Regions from separate parts of the Butyrivibrio sp. ob235 genome, predicted to be linked through region 2. Evidence: riboswitches for the same ligand, from Rfam matches in the RefSeq annotation. Region 2 holds a riboswitch; the other holds the start of a gene.
The links. A riboswitch is a leader RNA that binds a small molecule or an ion and turns the genes downstream of it on or off. The one in region 2 is predicted to bind FMN.
Positions count from the first base shown of each region.

Region 1 (8,878 bases), on a different contig from region 2:
TATTATTCGTGTCAGAGGTGTGGAGAAGCTCCATGGCACAGAATATACCATTATTCCCGATCAGATAGAGGCGGGAACATTTATGATGGCAGCGGCTGCAACTAAAGGCGATATAACCATTAAAAATGTAATCCCCAAGCACTTGGAGTCTATCAGCGCAAAACTTATTGAGATGGGATGTCAGGTGCTTGAATCTGACGATGCTGTAAGAGTTGTAGCAACAAAGCGTATGAAGAATGCTCATGTTAAGACTCTGCCTTATCCGGGATATCCCACGGACATGCAGCCACAGATAACCGTGGTGCTCGGTCTTGCAAGTGGTATCAGTCTTGTTACGGAGTCGCTTTTTGAGAACAGATTCAAATATGTGGATGAGCTCACCAGAATGGGAGCTAATATCAAGGTAGAAGGCAGTACAGCCATCATAGAGGGTGTTGATCAGTATACGGGCGCAGAAGTAGCGGCTCCTGATCTTCGAGCTGGTGCAGCTCTTGTAATTGCCGGACTTACCGCCGATGGATTTACCACTGTTGAGGATATAAGATATATAGAGCGTGGCTATGAAGACTTTGATGAAAAGTTAAGAGAGCTTGGTGCTCAGATACAGAAGGTAGATACTGAAAGAGAACTTCAGAAGTTCAAATTAAAATTTGCATAATAAGACCACCATATGAATTTTCGAGAGAGTTCATATGGTGGTTTTTTATCGATACTATAATATTTCTTCGATGTATAGCTCGGGATGCATTGTCAGATCAAGATATTCTTCATCAATTTTGATAGTCGGTCTTGATAGGTGATCTCTGTTTATAAAGATTATCTCGCCTTCACGGCCGTCATTTAAACGTACCCTGTTAAGAAGATAGGTGTTAACTATATTCTGCAGGAAGGTCATAATGGCATTTGTATCATATTTCTGCAGACCTTCAGATTCAAACATTTCGATTGCGATGAAAGGACACAGAGGATCTCTGTAAACTCTGGCCGATGTCATCGCATCATATACATCAGCTATTGATACACATTTTGCAAAGAAATCAATCTGAGGACCCTTGAGATGAGCGGGATAACCGGTTCCGTCGCAGCGCTCGTGGTGCATGAGGGCTGCATTTTTTACATGGTCGCTAAGATTGAGGTCAGTTAAAATAACATAACCCTGGGCCGGATGCGTTTGCACTACGGTATACTCAGCTGTAGTAAGATCTGCGGGCTTGGTAATGATTTCGTTGGGAATAAGGAGCTTACCAATATCATGAAGTAGTCCTGCTTCAGTGAGAATCAGAATATCGTCATCGCTCATCTTAAGCCATTGCCCCAGGATATTGCATATCATAGCAACACTAATGCAGTGAACATAAGTGGCATCATCATAAGATCGCAGGCTATGCAGCATATCAAAAAGATTAGAGGAACTGTTTCCCTTGTGGACGAGATCATATATGGGCGATATCATGGAGTCCACATCAAAGTGCTCTTTATCGTTTATGAGGACTTCAATACCGGCTTTAAATTTGGACGCACAGTTCTCAAAATCTCTCTTGAACTCCTTGAATTCTGCAGTCTGACGAAGCCTCGAGGCATAGGATTCCTTGTGGTCATTAGCCGGCATAAGGTTTTCCGGAGGATCCTCCACCAGAACGTTCAAAATAGAATAGAAGGACAGCTTTGTTATAGCCTGATTATCCAAAACAGTTCCCTTGGGCAATACAAGCTGGTTGTTATCATGTGCGTATACGTTGTCCGACAAAACCATGCCGGGAACTAGTTTTTTAGTAATCAACCGTTTCATCAAGAAAGCGCCTCATTGACATTTTTTAGTGAACAAAGATACAAATTAATCTTATGGTTCACTCGGCTAAAAGTCAATAAAGGCGCTATTTTCATGCTATAAAAAAATGATAAACAATATATAAAAATATATTCTATTTAGATTTCCGATTCAGCAGCACGCTTTTCGGATGCTGTAAGAGAAGCGTTTTTGATCACAGGGCTGAGCTTCTTGTATACAAGAAGAGTGATCCCACTGATTACGGAACCCTTTAAGAGATTGATGGGAGCTACAGCAAAAAGGATGAAGGTAAACATATTGTTTATTGCGGGATTGATTGCTGTCCCCATTCCGATAAGAGCATCCAATGGCATTCCGTAAAGCTTTGCAAAAGCAGGAAGCAGATAGAATGCGTTGAGTGAGCTTCCGACGAGAGTGATGATCATGGTTGCTGTAAGGCAGGAGATCATGGCAATCTGACGGTTCTTCTTGAAAATATAAATGATGGAAGCGGGAAGTACATAGCTGCAACCAACGATAAAGTTTGCAAGCTCTCCGATGAAAGCTGTCTGAGTTCCGTTAAGAATAAGATTAAGAAGGATCTTAATAAACTCAATCATAACTCCGGTCATGGGACCAAATGCAAATCCGCCGATTACTGCGGGTAAATCTGAAAGATCAAGCTTGTAAAAGCTCGGTGCGAATGGCATCGGAATCTCAAAAAGCATAAGAACAGCAGATATTGCTGAGAATATGCCGATTATAACCATTTTTCTTGTGGTCATCCCCGGATTTACGTCCCCGTTTTTCTTTGCAACGTAGGTCTCTGCAATTCTGGCAGCGACAAACATAGCCACAATCAGCAGTATAAAGACTGTTACAATCATCGTGTTTTCCATTACGGAAGTAAATAAGTTGTTGTTCATGGTGTTTTTCCTCCTGATTTTATCGGGGAGGATAATGACTAGATAATGTGCGATTTGATGTTTTGAAAATAAAAAACGCCATCTTCTATCATCCAGACTATACTGTCGGTTTTGGAATTTCACCAAATCGGCCGCCGTAGCGGTTCGCGGACTTCTGAAAATCAGTCACCGCCGGTAGGGAATTACACCCTGCCCCGAAGATTATTTTTATCAAGAATCATTATATAACAGCTAAAACTGTCGTCAATACCTTTTTTTGCTGTGACTTGCTTTTTTTGTGACGCTGGAATATTCTGATTATATGAGTACAATTTTAGAAACATATTCCGCGGAGGAGACCTTCGCATTCGGAAAGCGTATAGGAGAGACCGCTGAACCCGGATCAGTTTATACCCTGATCGGGGATCTTGGCGTGGGTAAAACCGTATTAACACAGGGAGTTGCGGCCGGTTTAGGAATAGAGGGACCGGTTAACAGTCCTACTTTCACAATCCTTCAGGTGTATGACGAGGGAAGAATTCCCTTTTACCATTTTGATGTATACAGAATCGGTGACGTCAGTGAGATGGATGAAATAGGCTACGAGGACTACTTTTACGGACAGGGACTATGCTTTATCGAATGGGCCAATCTTATAGAAGAAATACTTCCGGAAAAATATATGGAAATCCGCATAGAGAAAGACCTTAAGAAAGGAACGGACTATCGCCGCATAACGCTGGATACGATAGATAACAGATAAGAGATGAAAATATTGGCACTGGATACATCGGGACTTGTGTGCACGGTTGCCGTTACAGAGGACGACAGACTGCTGTCTGAGTTTTCTATTCAGCACAAAATCACGCATTCCGAACTTTTACTCCCGATGATGGAACAGATAAAAAACAGAATATCACTGGATCTTAAAACGATAGATGCAGTTGCGGTTTCGGCAGGACCAGGATCTTTTACGGGACTTCGAATCGGATGTGCTACCGCAAAAGGCCTGTGCCTAGCGATGAATAAGCCAATGGTTGCAGTACCTACGCTGGATGCGATGGCGTATCAGTTTTATGGCAGTGAATATGTGATCTGCCCCATGATGGATGCAAGGCGTAACCAGGTATATACCGGAGTTTATACATTTGTTCCGGAAAAAGAAAACGAGAAACATCGGGAAATCTTTTTCTCTATGAAGACGATAAAGGCTCAGTCAGCAATGTCGGTAAATGATATTGCCGAGGAGCTCAATAATATAGGAAAAACAGTTATACTTCTCGGCGACGGAATCCCGGTATACAGAGATAAACTTGAGGAGCTGCTCAAGGTAAATTACATTCTTGCACCTGCCCATATGAACAGGCAGAGGGCGTCCGCTTTGGCTGCGCTTGCTACAATATACTTAAGAGAAGGGAAGACGGTGGATGCCGACAGTTTTTCACCCGAGTATTTAAGAGCATCACAGGCGGAGCGTGAGGCTGCGGAGAAAGCAGCAGGAAAAAAAGAGACCAAGGCCGATTCCGGAAAAAACGGCAGAAAATCCGGGATAGCCAGCCCTATATATATAAGAGATCTAAAAGCTGAGGATATTACAGCTGCTGCTGAAATCGAAAAGGCTTGCCTTGGTGCGGAGGCCTGGACCGAAAAACAACTTCTTGAAGCTGCTACCCGCGATGATACGGTTTACCTTGTCGCTGAAGTATCAGGAGAGGTGGCTGGCCTTTGCGGAGTTCGCAACATTTCCGGCGAGGGTGAAGTAACCAATGTATCGGTTTCCGAGAGCAGCAGAGGAAAGGGAATAGCTTTTGAAATGCTGTCCAAGCTCCTCCTTCGCGGAAAAGCGATTGGCTGCGAGAGCTTTACATTGGAAGTACGCGGCGAAAACAAGGCGGCGAGAGGACTCTATGAAAAACTGGGATTTGTTAATGAAGGAACAAGGCCCGGCTTTTACGAGAGCCCTAAGGATGATGCAATAATTTATTGGAAGAGAAATAATACGAATGATTGATGTATGTCTACTTGGAACAGGCGGAATGATGCCGCTGCCCAACAGATACCTTACTGCACTTATGGTGCGATATAACGGAAAATGTATATTGATAGATTGCGGCGAGGGCACGCAGATAGCTTTGAAAAAAAGCGGCTGGAGCCCAAAGCCGATTGATATGATCTGCTTTACTCATTATCATGCGGATCACATATCGGGACTTCCCGGGATGCTTCTGACCATGGGAAATGCAGAGAGAACAGAGCCCCTTCTCATGGTAGGGCCCAAAGGACTTGAGCGAGTGGTTAAGGCTTTAAGAACAATCGCTCCGGAACTCCCTTTTCCTATAGAATATCACGAGATTACCGATATAAATGATGAACTGACACTTCCGGGGATGCCGGAATTTAAGATTAAAGCCTTTAAAGTTAATCACAATATCACCTGCTACGGATATTCCATGGAGCTTGAACGGATCGGACGATTTAATGTCGAAGCTGCCAGGGCTAATGATATTCCGCAGAAATATTGGAATCCGCTCCAGAAGGGTGAGATTATTCAGGCCGAGGATGGCCGGACCTTTACGCCTGATATGGTGCTCGGAGAAGCGAGAAAAGGAATACATCTGACCTATGTTACGGATTCAAGACCTACACCGGGCATAGTGGAAAAAGCGATGAATTCCGATCTTTTCATATGCGAGGGCATGTACGGAGAGCCCGATAAGCTGCAAAAGGCCAAGGAAAACAGGCATATGACCATGTACGAAGCGGCTGAACTTGCAAAAAAAGCGCAGGTTAAGGAAATGTGGCTTACACATTACAGCCCATCACTGGTTAACCCCAAGGAATACCTTCCGAAGGCGAAGGAGATTTTTTCAAAAACGGTTGCGGCAAAGGATGGCAGAACTACTACGCTACGGTTTGAAGAAGACAACGAATAGATTTTTGCTTTTTTATGAGGAGGCACTATGGACGAGTCTACTAAAAACGGCATTATTAAAGCAATTGTTATAATGGTTCTTGCTGCTCTCATAGTGGTATCTGTTTTTGTGATATTGACCAGAAACAGAAAAGGAACTAATACCACGACTGAAGAACTGGAACTCACCGAGGTTCAAAAGATCACTACTATAGATTTATCCAAGAGCTACCCGAAGACTCCGCCGACAGTAGTGGATCTCTATGCACACACCATGAAGGTTCTGTACAAAGAGAGCTATACGGATGAGGAGTTTGAGAAAATGGCCTCGGTTCTTTCGGGAATCTTTGACTCTGAATTTTTGCAGGCTCAGCAGAGCTGGCCTTCGGGGCTAAAGAGCGAAGTAGAACAGAAAAAGAAGGATGATTGTTCTATTCCCAAATATGAGGTCCTTACTTCAGACCTTCAGGAGAAGAGAGATAACGGCGAAGAAATTGCCAACGTCGTAGCCAAGTTTCACATTAGAACCGGCACACACACAACACCATACAATTATTTATTTGTCCTGCGCAAGGATTCAAACGGACTTTGGAAAATCATGGGCTGGACAGTATCAGAAGCGACGGACACGGAACAGTAAATTATGGATAATATGAATTCTGAAAAGATCATGCGCCGTACCGAAGAGGACGGCGTAATCTTTATGTCAATTAAAAATGAAGATGAGAAGGTTGCGGGGTCAACAGGCAAGGATATCACTATTCTTGCCATAGAGAGCAGCTGCGACGAAACGGCAGCAGCTGTTGTGAGAAACGGCAGAGAGGTTCTGTCCAATATTATATCTTCGCAGATTGCGTTACATACCGTTTACGGCGGCGTGGTTCCTGAGATTGCCTCAAGGAAGCATGTCGAGAAAATAAACGGATGTGTTAAAGCTGCCTTAAGTGAGGCAAAGCTTACACTGGAAGATATAGATGTTATCGCGGTGACATACGGCCCCGGGCTTGTAGGTGCACTTCTTGTGGGAGTATCCGAAGCCAAGGCTCTCAGCTTTGTGACAGGAAAACCGCTTGTCGGAGTACATCATATAGAAGGACACATCTGCGCGAATTATATAGAAGATAAGACCTTGGAGCCGCCTTTCATGTGCCTTGTGGCATCCGGAGGTCACTCGCATCTTGTCTATGTGAAGGATTATGGCGAGTATGATATCATCGGTCAGACAAGGGATGATGCTGCTGGAGAAGCCTTTGATAAAGTTGCCAGGGCGATAGGACTCGGATACCCCGGAGGCCCGAAGGTTGACGCTGCGGCGAGGGAAGGAAATCCAGATGCCATTGCATTCCCCAGGGCAAAGACCACAGAAAAATCCTATGATTTCAGCTTCAGCGGACTTAAGTCTGCAGTTTTGAATTACCTTAATCAGGCAGAGATGAAGGGAGAAGAGGTCAACAGAAACGATGTCGCCGCATCTTTTCAGAAGGCAGTTGTTGACGTCCTCACGGAGCATACCATGGAAGCTGCGGCAGAATATGGATGCAAAAAGATTGCAATTGCCGGAGGCGTTGCTTCAAATACTTCCCTCAGAAAGAGACTTGAGGAAGAATGTGAAAAGCGCGGGTATTCTTTCTATAGGCCATCACCGACTCTGTGTACCGATAATGCAGCTATGATAGGCTCGGCTGGTTACTACGAGTACCTCAAAGGTGTAAGGAGCGGCATGGATCTCAATGCCGTACCCAATCTTCCGCTTGGAAACAGGGAAAGAAGATATCACGGAAGATCATGAAGTGAAGAATAGTTTATGCGGTGGGAATATATTATGAAAATAACAGCGATAGTCCTTGCTGCGGGAAGCGGCAGCAGAATGAAAAGCGATGTAAGAAAGCAGTACATGGAAATAAAGGGAAAACCCTTGCTTTTGTATGCTCTTGAAGCATTTGAAAAAAGCTTTATAGACGATATTATCCTGGTGCTCCCCGAAGCGGATATAGAGCACATAAAGGAAGAGATAATCGAGCCGGCAGGATTTTCCAAGATAAGAGCCGTGGTAGCGGGCGGAAGCACGAGATACCACAGTGTAAGACTTGGACTTGAAGCGGCCTCTGAAGATACAGAGGCTGTTTTTATTCATGACGGGGCAAGACCTTTTATCGACGATGACATCCTTGAAAGAGCGATGAACGCAGTAAAGGAGTACGGAGCCTGCGTTGTAGGTATGCCTGTAAAGGATACGATTAAGCTTGCAGATGAGAACGGCTTTGCAAAAACTACTGTGGACAGGGACAAAACCTGGATGATCCAGACACCTCAGGTCTTTCTGTATCCCGAAATCCTTGAACTATATGAGGAACTTGCAAGGCGCGAAGAGGAACTCATTCAAAAGGGAATAAATATCACCGATGATGCTATGGTTATGGAGGCCCTTGGAAACCGGAAGGTCAAACTTGTTGAAGGGTCGTATGATAATATCAAAATTACAACTCCCGGAGACATTGCTCTCGCAGAATCCATAATAGAAATGAAAAATCAGAGCTGAAAACACTGTGCCGAGAGTGCTCAAAGCCGCATGCTTTCTGGGTTTTTGAAAAAAGATCAAAATTTATAAAAAAATAATCAAATTCGTATTGACAACCCCTACCCATATGGATATAATAAATTTCGCGCTGTTGCGATAAGGCTTGTAAACAGCGAGATAAATAATAAATGGAGCGATATCGAAGCGGTCATAACGAGGCGGTCTTGAAAACCGTTTGGCGGCAACGCCACGAGGGTTCGAATCCCTCTCGCTCCGTTCAAAATTGAAGAGTGAACATATAAGTCAACACTTTTGCAGAAGTACTCAAGAGGTTGAAGAGACACCCCTGGAAAGGGTGCAGGTCGTTAACAGCGGCGCGAGGGTTCAAATCCCTCCTTCTGCGTTCCTCATCAGCAACATCGATGAGATGGACTTTGACAATAAAATAGTAATGCAACCCTGAAAATTCCAAAAAGAATATTCAGAGAACAAAACAACCTAACTTAGGTAAAAAACGGACAGAACAAAGCCAAGCAATGTTCTGGCCAGAGAGAACTTGATTGCTGAGACCCAAAAGGGTTCAAGTAATAGATTTAAACGTGAGAGTTCGATCCTGGCTCAGGATGAACGCTGGCGGCGTGCCTAACACATGCAAGTCGAACGGAGATTTGACGCTGCAGAGACTTCGGTCAAAGCTTGTTAAATCTTAGTGGCGGACGGGTGAGTAACGCGTGGGCAACCTGCCTCGTACTGGGGGATAACAGTTGGAAACGACT
Region 1 is NZ_FOBE01000042.1:21,814-30,691, forward strand. Features, by position in the region: gene BMW61_RS19700 (UDP-N-acetylglucosamine 1-carboxyvinyltransferase) at 1-658, shown strand, start outside; gene BMW61_RS19705 (HD-GYP domain-containing protein) at 713-1,789, opposite strand; gene BMW61_RS19710 (ECF transporter S component) at 1,927-2,694, opposite strand; FMN riboswitch at 2,771-2,900, opposite strand; gene tsaE (tRNA (adenosine(37)-N6)-threonylcarbamoyltransferase complex ATPase subunit type 1 TsaE) at 2,996-3,436, shown strand; gene tsaB (tRNA (adenosine(37)-N6)-threonylcarbamoyltransferase complex dimerization subunit type 1 TsaB) at 3,449-4,684, shown strand; gene BMW61_RS19725 (ribonuclease Z) at 4,677-5,606, shown strand; gene BMW61_RS19730 (DUF6715 family protein) at 5,634-6,224, shown strand; gene tsaD (tRNA (adenosine(37)-N6)-threonylcarbamoyltransferase complex transferase subunit TsaD) at 6,288-7,373, shown strand; gene ispD (2-C-methyl-D-erythritol 4-phosphate cytidylyltransferase) at 7,407-8,123, shown strand; tRNA gene BMW61_RS19745 (tRNA-Ser) at 8,293-8,378, shown strand; tRNA gene BMW61_RS19750 (tRNA-Ser) at 8,417-8,505, shown strand; partial or broken rRNA gene BMW61_RS19755 (16S ribosomal RNA) at 8,698-8,878, shown strand, end outside.
Region 1: another riboswitch for FMN. It lies ahead of BMW61_RS19710 (ECF transporter S component); the one in region 2 lies ahead of BMW61_RS07545 (ECF transporter S component).

Region 2 (8,878 bases):
TTCGCCGTTTAACAGGATGTAACCCTTTGGAAGCCTCGACGCATCCGACATGGAGGTATAGTGCCCTTTGTCATGTCTGTGTGGCATAGCACCTGCGTCGTTTCTTGCATTTTTCCTATTGTATGTATTATATACCCCGGCCGACTTATGCGCGTGCGGCATCGATGAAGCTTCACGTTTACTGCTGTCAGCCGTTCCGCTCTTAGCTGCCGTTTGTCCGGCCTTTTTTCTTAAAACTCTTCCAAATACTGATAGCACAAGAATCCAGACTACTAACGACACAAGTCCATCCAGATTCTCTCCTACCATGGGTAAAACTTCCTCCAACTTTTCTCCCAAAAGAGCTATTACCTGTTCCATATCTCCTCCCGATATCACATCATGATTCTTCAAGGCGCATCTTACTCTTCCTAAAAGAAATTATACCACATATAGGCATAGTTACACCGTATGATATGCCCCATATTCCATGTCTACCCCCCAATAGACCTAAAACAAATCCAGCATGCTGTCCAGATATACTTCTTCCCTGACTTTTAGTTGGTATTCGGGTTTTGTCATGTAATAGAGCAAGAATTCCAGAATAATGGCGCTTCCAAGGCTTCTCCCTTCGATTTTGAAATCGGAGAAGCCCGCAGGCATGTATGTTTCTTGAATATCTTCAATTCCGATAAAACCGGGGTTCTTCATTGCATCGGAAAAGCGGTAGCCTCTGCCTGCTTCGGGAGAAACGCAGGCATGGTCGGCGCAGTTTTCACCGAGACTTTTCCTGCTGACATTTTCATAGCAATTCTTTCTGTCATAACAATCAAACCAGCAGCATTCATTGCACAAAAATTCCACCTTCTGCTTCTGCAAAGGTGAAAGTGCGCATAGTTTATCCAATTCCTTATTTAGTCTGAAGTCCGGTACAACATAGCTGAATTCACTGCGGTCAAGCTCTTTTTCAAGCTCTGAAAACTCAGTCAACACCTTTGTCGTACTTGAAACAAAATAAAAACCGGGATAGTTTTCCTTTAGATATTTAAGAAGAATATCTGAGTGAAGTATTATTCCGTTACTCCCCTCTGCACCGCTTTTCTCAAACAAAGCACACAGGTAATTGCACTTCTTATCGGAAAGGTGCTTCTCCTCAAGCAGAGAATTACTGAACGTAAGCCGCGCAGAGATTCCATACTGCTTCATCAGCAAGGCCACCTCTTCCGGGTCTGCATCTCCGAAGCCCACTCTTCCGCCGCCCCATAGGCAATCGCCGGGAGCACCATAAATTGATCCTATTTCGCACCAATCATAAAAATACTCCCTGCGCTCTCTAAAGAGCGGCAGGAAGATTTTGTATAAGTCATAAAATTCGAATAAACCGGGGAGATGATAATAAGCTGTCATTTTATCCCTCGTCTCTCCATTGCCTGGATCAGATACTTGATTTTCTTTTTTACCACGTCTGCATATTTGGGTTTTAACTTATTCTGAACACCGATAAAATCTCTGATAGTCTCGATATCTTTATCTCTCATATATGCCAGAGTTTCTTCATCCAGTTTGAGTATATCAATATTTTTATCACAGATTCGTTTAGATGCTATATATCTTTCCATTCAGAACTTCCTTCATTCAATAATTATAAAGCCTCTCTATATTATATTCCAGAAATCTAAACCTCCGATAAAGTTGAAATTAAAAATACGAAAAGCATCCGCTGCGAATTATATTCCATTTTGTGTTAATGAAACGAAATCACCTTGTCGTAGTCATAGCCTCGGTCAGGAGTGAAATCTCTCTTAGTGAGAGTAAAATATAATACTCCATGCTTTTTCAATGTAAATGAAACATCCACCGTTCCGTTCTTTGATACTTCAATGGAGCTCGTCGTAAGAGGCCATGCGGCGCTCTTAATCATTTCCTTCTCCGCCTTCGACGGGTATGCCGGCTCTCCCAAGTCGTGCCACAATTTCAAGGGATTACAGCAGGTCTCATCGACAGTCTTTTTGATAAGTGTATACTCACCGGCTTCCGGAAGCTCAAAGTCAAAATCAGCGCTAATCTCCTCCTCACCTATATTCCACAATACTCCCGCGTAGCCAAAATCATTCTTCACAATTACCGCCTTGTCATCGCGGTATACACAACCCTCGCCAAACATTTTTAACTGCTTATAAAAATAGAAAGTCCAGAAGGTCGGCTTGGGAATATTCCCATCCGCAACCATTCCAAAGCCTCCATGGAATAGGGAATGCTGAACTCCCTGCTCCTCGAACACATCTCCGAAGGTCCAGTAGGAATATGCTTCATTCACATCCCCAAGTCCCGCCAGCTGACCTGCGAGATATGCGGCATTTAAATTAGTGTCATGGATTACACCCCTTGGAGTATACGAGGTGCTAAATTCCGACAGATGTATGGGGAGCCCTCTGAATTCATCATAAGAATCCACAATATCCCTGGTGGACTGAAGATTCTCAAAACGCATCTTTGGATCCTCCAGTTTGGAATAATCATAATGTCCGATGCGCTCCGGGAATTCCACAGTGTAATGATGCCTGGTAATCCTGTCGGGTTTTATGCACTCCTTTTTGCAAAACTCAAGGAAAGCCTCTATCCACTCCGCATCCCTTACGCCGCAGATGGCAGGCCCTCCGACCTTATATCTTGAGTCATAGTTCTTAATTGCAAGAAAAGTCTCCTTGAACAATTTGAAATATTCCTGCATGTCAGCCTTGTACCAAAAGCCCGGCAGATTGGGCTCATTCCACACCTCAATAGGCCATGTCACAGTTTCTTCTCCGTAGCGCTTTTTGAGGTGTGACAGAAGAGCAATAACCATATCTGTCCACTTTTTGTAATCCTTGGGTGGAGTGGTATTCCCCTTCCAGTAAAAGATCGTCTGGGTTCCGCTGGCAAGCTGGCCGGGCATGAATCCAAGCTCAAGATAAGGCCTGATGCCAAGTCGCAAAAAGCTGTCAAAAATCCTGTCTATATAAGTATAGTTGTACTCTACTTTTGTCTCGCCGTCCTCTTCGTACTCGTTGTAGATAGCCACATCATCAGAGAAAAGACCGTGCCCTCTTATGTAGGAAAAGCCGATCATGTTCTGTACAAATTCGAGCTCTTTCAAATACTCCTCTGTCAGTGCCAGTCCGAGCCTTCCCGTGCCGACGCAGTAATCCACGTTATTATTGAATTCCATCCTGTTATCTTTTTTTACGATTATTTTTTCTCTGCTCATACCCTGATTCTCCCTGTTCCCTATAAAATAAAATTTTCTATAAGATAAAAAGCCTTATATGCTGCATTTTTAATGTAGCACATAAGGCTCCCGCACTCTAAAACAATATTGTTTTTATCATGCCAATTATTGCGATTATTTCCGTGATTTTTTCAGAAGCTCCGCGGTAAAGTCGATGTAGTCAAGGCAGGTGTTGCACTTCGGAGCATAGTCTATCAAAAGCTTCTTTGCTTCCTGAGCTTCCTTTGTCTTTATACATTCACGGATAACAGTTTTAAAGAGCTTCGTATCCATCTTCTTCGCTGTCTTTTCTATATTGTCACGGGTTTCCTTTTCAAGGTTGGATCTCCCCGAATATCTGACAAGAAGAAGTCCGGCGATGGAAAGATTTCTGTTCTGTCTCTTTTTCACAGACATGATCGTGTCGTATAACTGACTGATTCCCTGCATCGCATAGGAGTCTGCAGTAACAGGGATTATCACTTTATCAGCTGCAATAAGGCAGTTATAAAGGATGATATTAAGTGATGGCGCTGTATCAATAACGATGTACTCATATCCATCGAGCTCGTCCAGTGCATCCTTAAGGCGATAGAAGCCTTCAAGGTCACCGTCAAGCATCTTCTCCGCTTTTACAAGAAGAGGGTCAGATGCAACGATATCACCGTTCTCTGTATGCTGGATAGCTTCCGCGATCGGCAATTTATCAGAATCGATTATTACATCATAAAGTGTAGCGACGTCCTCAATCTTGGCATCATAGGTGCTTGTGCTGTTGCACTGAGGATCAGCGTCTATCAAAAGTGTCTTTGCTTTTCTTCCAAGAATTCCCGCAAGATTGGTTGCAGTAGTACTTTTACCGATGCCGCCCTTCTGGTTGGCAACCACGAATATAGTAGACATTTTTCATCCCCTCCCTCAGAAATCAACGCAGCCGTTTACATTACCGTTAACAACATAGAAAACCTTGTGCTCCTCAGGCTTTATATAGACATCGATTTTCTGAAAATCCGCTTCCGATACTCCATGAGAAAGCGCATCCTCTTTGATTTTCTTTAAAATGTCATCGGTAGTGCGGTCACTGTTTTGATACTGAACGACGATGTTTTTCTGAGCAGTGGCAAAACTTCCGGTTGCTTCAAGTGCTCTCTTAACACTGCTTTGTCTGGCCATTTTTCATATCCCCCTTTGCAAGTCATTAGAAACTACAAAGATTATTTTATCAAATCCTTTGCCCTCTGACCACTTAGAAGAGGTTGTTTTTTCAGCAGGTCACCATAAATTTCATTATTTCCTTTATTCCGTTTGCGGCATCCCTCGCACTAACATCAAGAATGATCTCACCTTTTTGGGCTGTCGCACCGCTGGGATCTCCGCCTATACCGATAGGCTTTCCTTCATCGGTGGTGAAGTCCTCCCCCATCCAGGGAAGAGATGTGCTTCCGAAAAATGCAAGCTTTGCACCTTTTTCCGAGATTGAATAATGCCCCGTGCTTGAAGTCTTAAGGTCCACAAGGTTCTCATCCCTTGCCATCACCATGGCGGTTTCCATTTCTCCCCCGTGAAAATCGGCTTCATTTCCCGGAGTTATTGTCTTCTTTACTTCCGGATCCGAGAAAGAGCCCGATGAAATCAAGTAGACATATATCCCAAGATCACGCCTTATCTGACGACTGACTATCTCTGCTGTTGCGCGGTTCCCTCCGTGGCAGATGAGAAGAGCTATATGCTTAAAGCCATGCCTTGCCAGGCACTCTGCTATGTCATACAAAACACTGTAGTAAGTCTGCGGTTTGAAAGATATCGAACCGCAAAAAGAAAGGTGTTCAACACTGTATCCCACAGGAATTGTCGGAAAGAAAAGAACCGATCCCGAAAGGACTTCATCGCTTTTATCCAAAGAGAGCTTCCCCATTATTCTCTTTTTCATCTCATCCGCAATGATCGTATCGGTGCCAAGAGGCGCCTGGTTTCCATGCTGTTCCAGTGCGCCGAGCGGTACCACTACGAGAGTCTTTTCTTTATCCACCTGCTCCATCTGCAGCCTTGAAAGATTTTGGTATTCCTGTATCATCAAGCTGCCTCCTGCACCTGTTCATTATCTGATCTGAGTCCCCTTGCTGAAGGAACAGCTGCGAGAAGTCTGTCATATACTGCGTAGCCTATGAAACTGTTGATTGCCAGTTTTACTACATTGAAAGGTATTGTCGCATAGATGATAAATGTCTGAAGGTTCTGGATTCTTGCATTTACTCCACCGACCATTTTTACGACATCATCAAGAGATACTCCCATCGCTTTTGCATATAAAGGAAGTGAAATGCAGGCATTTAAGAAGCATGCTGCACCGGTTCTTATAACAACACTGACTATAAGTGCTACCATAGCGGCCTTTCTTGTCTGTCCCATCTTCTTATAAACAATCCAGGTGGGAATTATGAAAAGAATGATGGCCATAAGGTTTACAAGCTCTCCGACATACATTGAGTTAGTTCCCGTGAGAAGAAGCTTTACTACAAGCTTGATGATCTCAACCAGTGCGCCTTCCGCCGGTCCCATAAGGAAAAGAGCGATGATTGCAGGCACGTCGCTAAAGTCAAACTTATAGAACGGCGGCATCATCGGCACCGAGATCTCCAGTGACATGAGTACGCCTGCAAGTGCTGCGAGCATTCCTGTTAATACGATTTGCTTTGTTGTGAATTTGTTTTTGAACATTTGATTGTTCCTCCCCGTGTTCTTTAGATTTTTGAACCGAAGGATTCCCGAGGAATAACAGCCATATCCGCATTTTTATGCGCCTGAATCACGAAGAAAAATCGTGAAACAAAAAAGGCGAAACCTGCATGGGGGCTTCGCCTTAATACGCGCACAATAAAACAGCAAAATAACAGCTATTATAATGCATTACTTCTACCATCCAGACTTTACTGTCGGTTTTGGAATTTCACCAAATCAGTCGCTTTCGCGAGTCGCGGACTGTCACCGCCGGTCGGGAATTACACCCTGCCCCGAAGAATTATTCGATTTTCTTTTTATACCTTATCAAAACACCTATGTATCGTCAATAGGAAAAACAGCGCTTTTCAGGCTTTTCCTCTATAGATGAAGCTCAGCATCGTAATGTCGTCAAACTGCGGTGCTTCTCCTACAAATTCATCAATCTCCTTTTTAACCGCCGGCAAAAGCTCTGTCGGTGACGCATCCGGATTTCGGTTCAGCGCATCAATAAGCCTCTGCTCTCCGAACAGTTCCAGATTGGCATCCGTTGCTTCCGTAACTCCGTCCGTGTAGACAAACAGCCTGTCTCCGGGATCGAGATGGAACTCGCTCTGACGGAATTTAAGTCCTTCCATAGTGGCAACAGCCGGTGAATGTTTTGTCTTTATGAGTTCGTAGGAACCATTGCCTCTCCTAAACGCCGGATACTCATGACCTGCGTTGGCCTCGAGCGCATCACCTGTAGTAAGATCAATAACCACTGCCCATACTGTTACGAAGAGCTCAGCGTCGTTTCCCTCGCACAGCTGATTATTAACATTATATAGTGCCTCGCCCGGCTCTTCTCCCATCTGGAGGCGGTTCTTTATAAGTGTCTTTGCAATAACCATGAAAAGTGATGCCGGGACACCTTTTCCGGAAACATCTGCAATTACGAGCGCGATATGATTTTCATCCACCAGGAAAAAGTCGTAGAAATCACCGCCTACCTCTTTCGCAGGTGTCATGGTCGCATAAATATCAAGCTCTTTTCTGTCGGGGAACGGAGGAAAAATCTTGGGAAGCATGTCCGCCTGGATCTGACTTGCAATGCTCAAATCCGCATCAATTCTCTCTTTTTCCGCGGTGACCTTCTGAAGATTAACCATGTAATCTTCAAGTTCCGTAATCATCTCTCCAAAGCTCTTTGCAAGCATACCAATCTCATCCATGATTTTCACATGAGACAGAATATCCTTTGCTATCTCCGGATCTTTCTTTTCGGAGTACTCTCTTACCTCGCGCTCAATGCCGATGATACGATGCAAAACATTTTTACTAAGGAGCAGGTAAAGAATAGCTGTAAATATGATAAGCACAACCGCTGAAACCAGTCCCTGGATGATCACATTTTTCATGATCTCGGAATTAACAACCGCCACACTTATTTCAGAGCATAGAAGTCCGACCTTTTCACCATTTATAACCACCGGAGCACAATAATTATACTGTTGGCCAAATTCGTTATTCATGATATCAAAGCCGTTCTGAGCTCTTCCTGTAAACCAGGTATCCCACATGGTTTGATGTATCTCCGGATCCTCGTAAACAACTTCCCCAAGCTTTAGAATTTCACGTCCATCGGGCGCTGTTTTCGTTTCCATCGTAGGATCAAACATATAGTTCATCTTCAGATCATTTTCACTCTCAGGATAGATGAAATATGTATACATCAGATCAAAACTGTCCGTCGCCTCAAAAAAAAGAGTAAACCATCGTTCAAAGGCGTAGTTGACATATAATCGCTGTCCTTCAAGATCAAGGTCATTAAAGAAAAGCGTTGTCCCGTAATCTTTTCCCGGATAATTTTCAAGAATATAATCATCAAAAGCACTCTTACTGACCGGAAGATCACTTTTGAAATCCACCGGAACCTGCACCAGATCAGGATGTTCCTGAAACCAGGCTTTCAGATATATGAACTCATCGCCTTCACTTTGTATCTGATTTACCAGATGTGTCGTTATCCTACGCAAATCCGAGACACACTCACTGTGATAGGATTCTGTCTGCGCAATATATGTCATAGTCCCGTTTACCAGGATCGTTCCCAGTGCAAATAAGGCAAAAACAATTATGAACATTTTTACCAGACTTTTTTTCTTCATTTCGTTAAGCTTCTGAGTATTTTCCATATCCACCATTTGTCCTTTTCATCATATGAAAAACCACATGAACCCTACATTTATATTGTATAAATGCTGATTCGTATAGTCTACTAAGTTTAGAAAAACTTTATACTTAATTTCGTACTGCAAATGGCAACAAAGAAGGCTGTGCAATAATTTAATGCACAGCCTTCTTTTATAATATTGAAAAGGTTTTACTTGGTGTTATCTGTAAACGTACATGTTGTACTTGCCAAAATATTCAACATACTCTTTCCATGCTTTTTTATAAAAATCAACGATTCTCTTCATAATCATAATTCCTTTCCGGCATTATTACTATGCCTTCCGTATCGGTCAATTTCATATTACGTGATTATAATACCTCGGAGAAAAATATTAATCGCGTCATAACATGAATAAAAGTAGCCAAATCTTGCATTTGTTATCAGACAGGTTATACTAAAAGAAACGGTGTTTTTCAGAGAAGGAGCGCAATGAAGCCATTATTCGAGTCATTTGAGGATGATATAGAGATATATAAAAGAGCCAATATTCACACTCCGCCGCACCTCCACGGATTCATAGAATTCATCTACATTTCAAAGGGCACTATGGAGATCGGCGTGGGCCAGGAGCTCTACCACATGGAAAAGGGCGATATGGCTGTAATTTTCCCCGGTCAGATCCAGCACACCCAGGTATTTGATACGGAAAAAGGCACCGGACTGTACCTTATTGCATCGCCTTCCTACGCGGGATCAATCTCGGACACTCTGCTGAA
Region 2 is NZ_FOBE01000007.1:47,711-56,588, forward strand. Features, by position in the region: gene BMW61_RS07510 (hypothetical protein) at 1-360, opposite strand, end outside; gene BMW61_RS07515 (hypothetical protein) at 490-1,386, opposite strand; gene BMW61_RS07520 (hypothetical protein) at 1,383-1,598, opposite strand; gene BMW61_RS07525 (GH39 family glycosyl hydrolase) at 1,724-3,226, opposite strand; gene BMW61_RS07530 (ParA family protein) at 3,362-4,129, opposite strand; gene BMW61_RS07535 (DUF6465 family protein) at 4,145-4,399, opposite strand; gene BMW61_RS07540 (creatininase family protein) at 4,491-5,300, opposite strand; gene BMW61_RS07545 (ECF transporter S component) at 5,300-5,944, opposite strand; FMN riboswitch at 6,131-6,249, opposite strand; gene BMW61_RS07550 (SpoIIE family protein phosphatase) at 6,313-8,121, opposite strand; gene BMW61_RS07555 (AraC family transcriptional regulator) at 8,592-8,878, shown strand, end outside.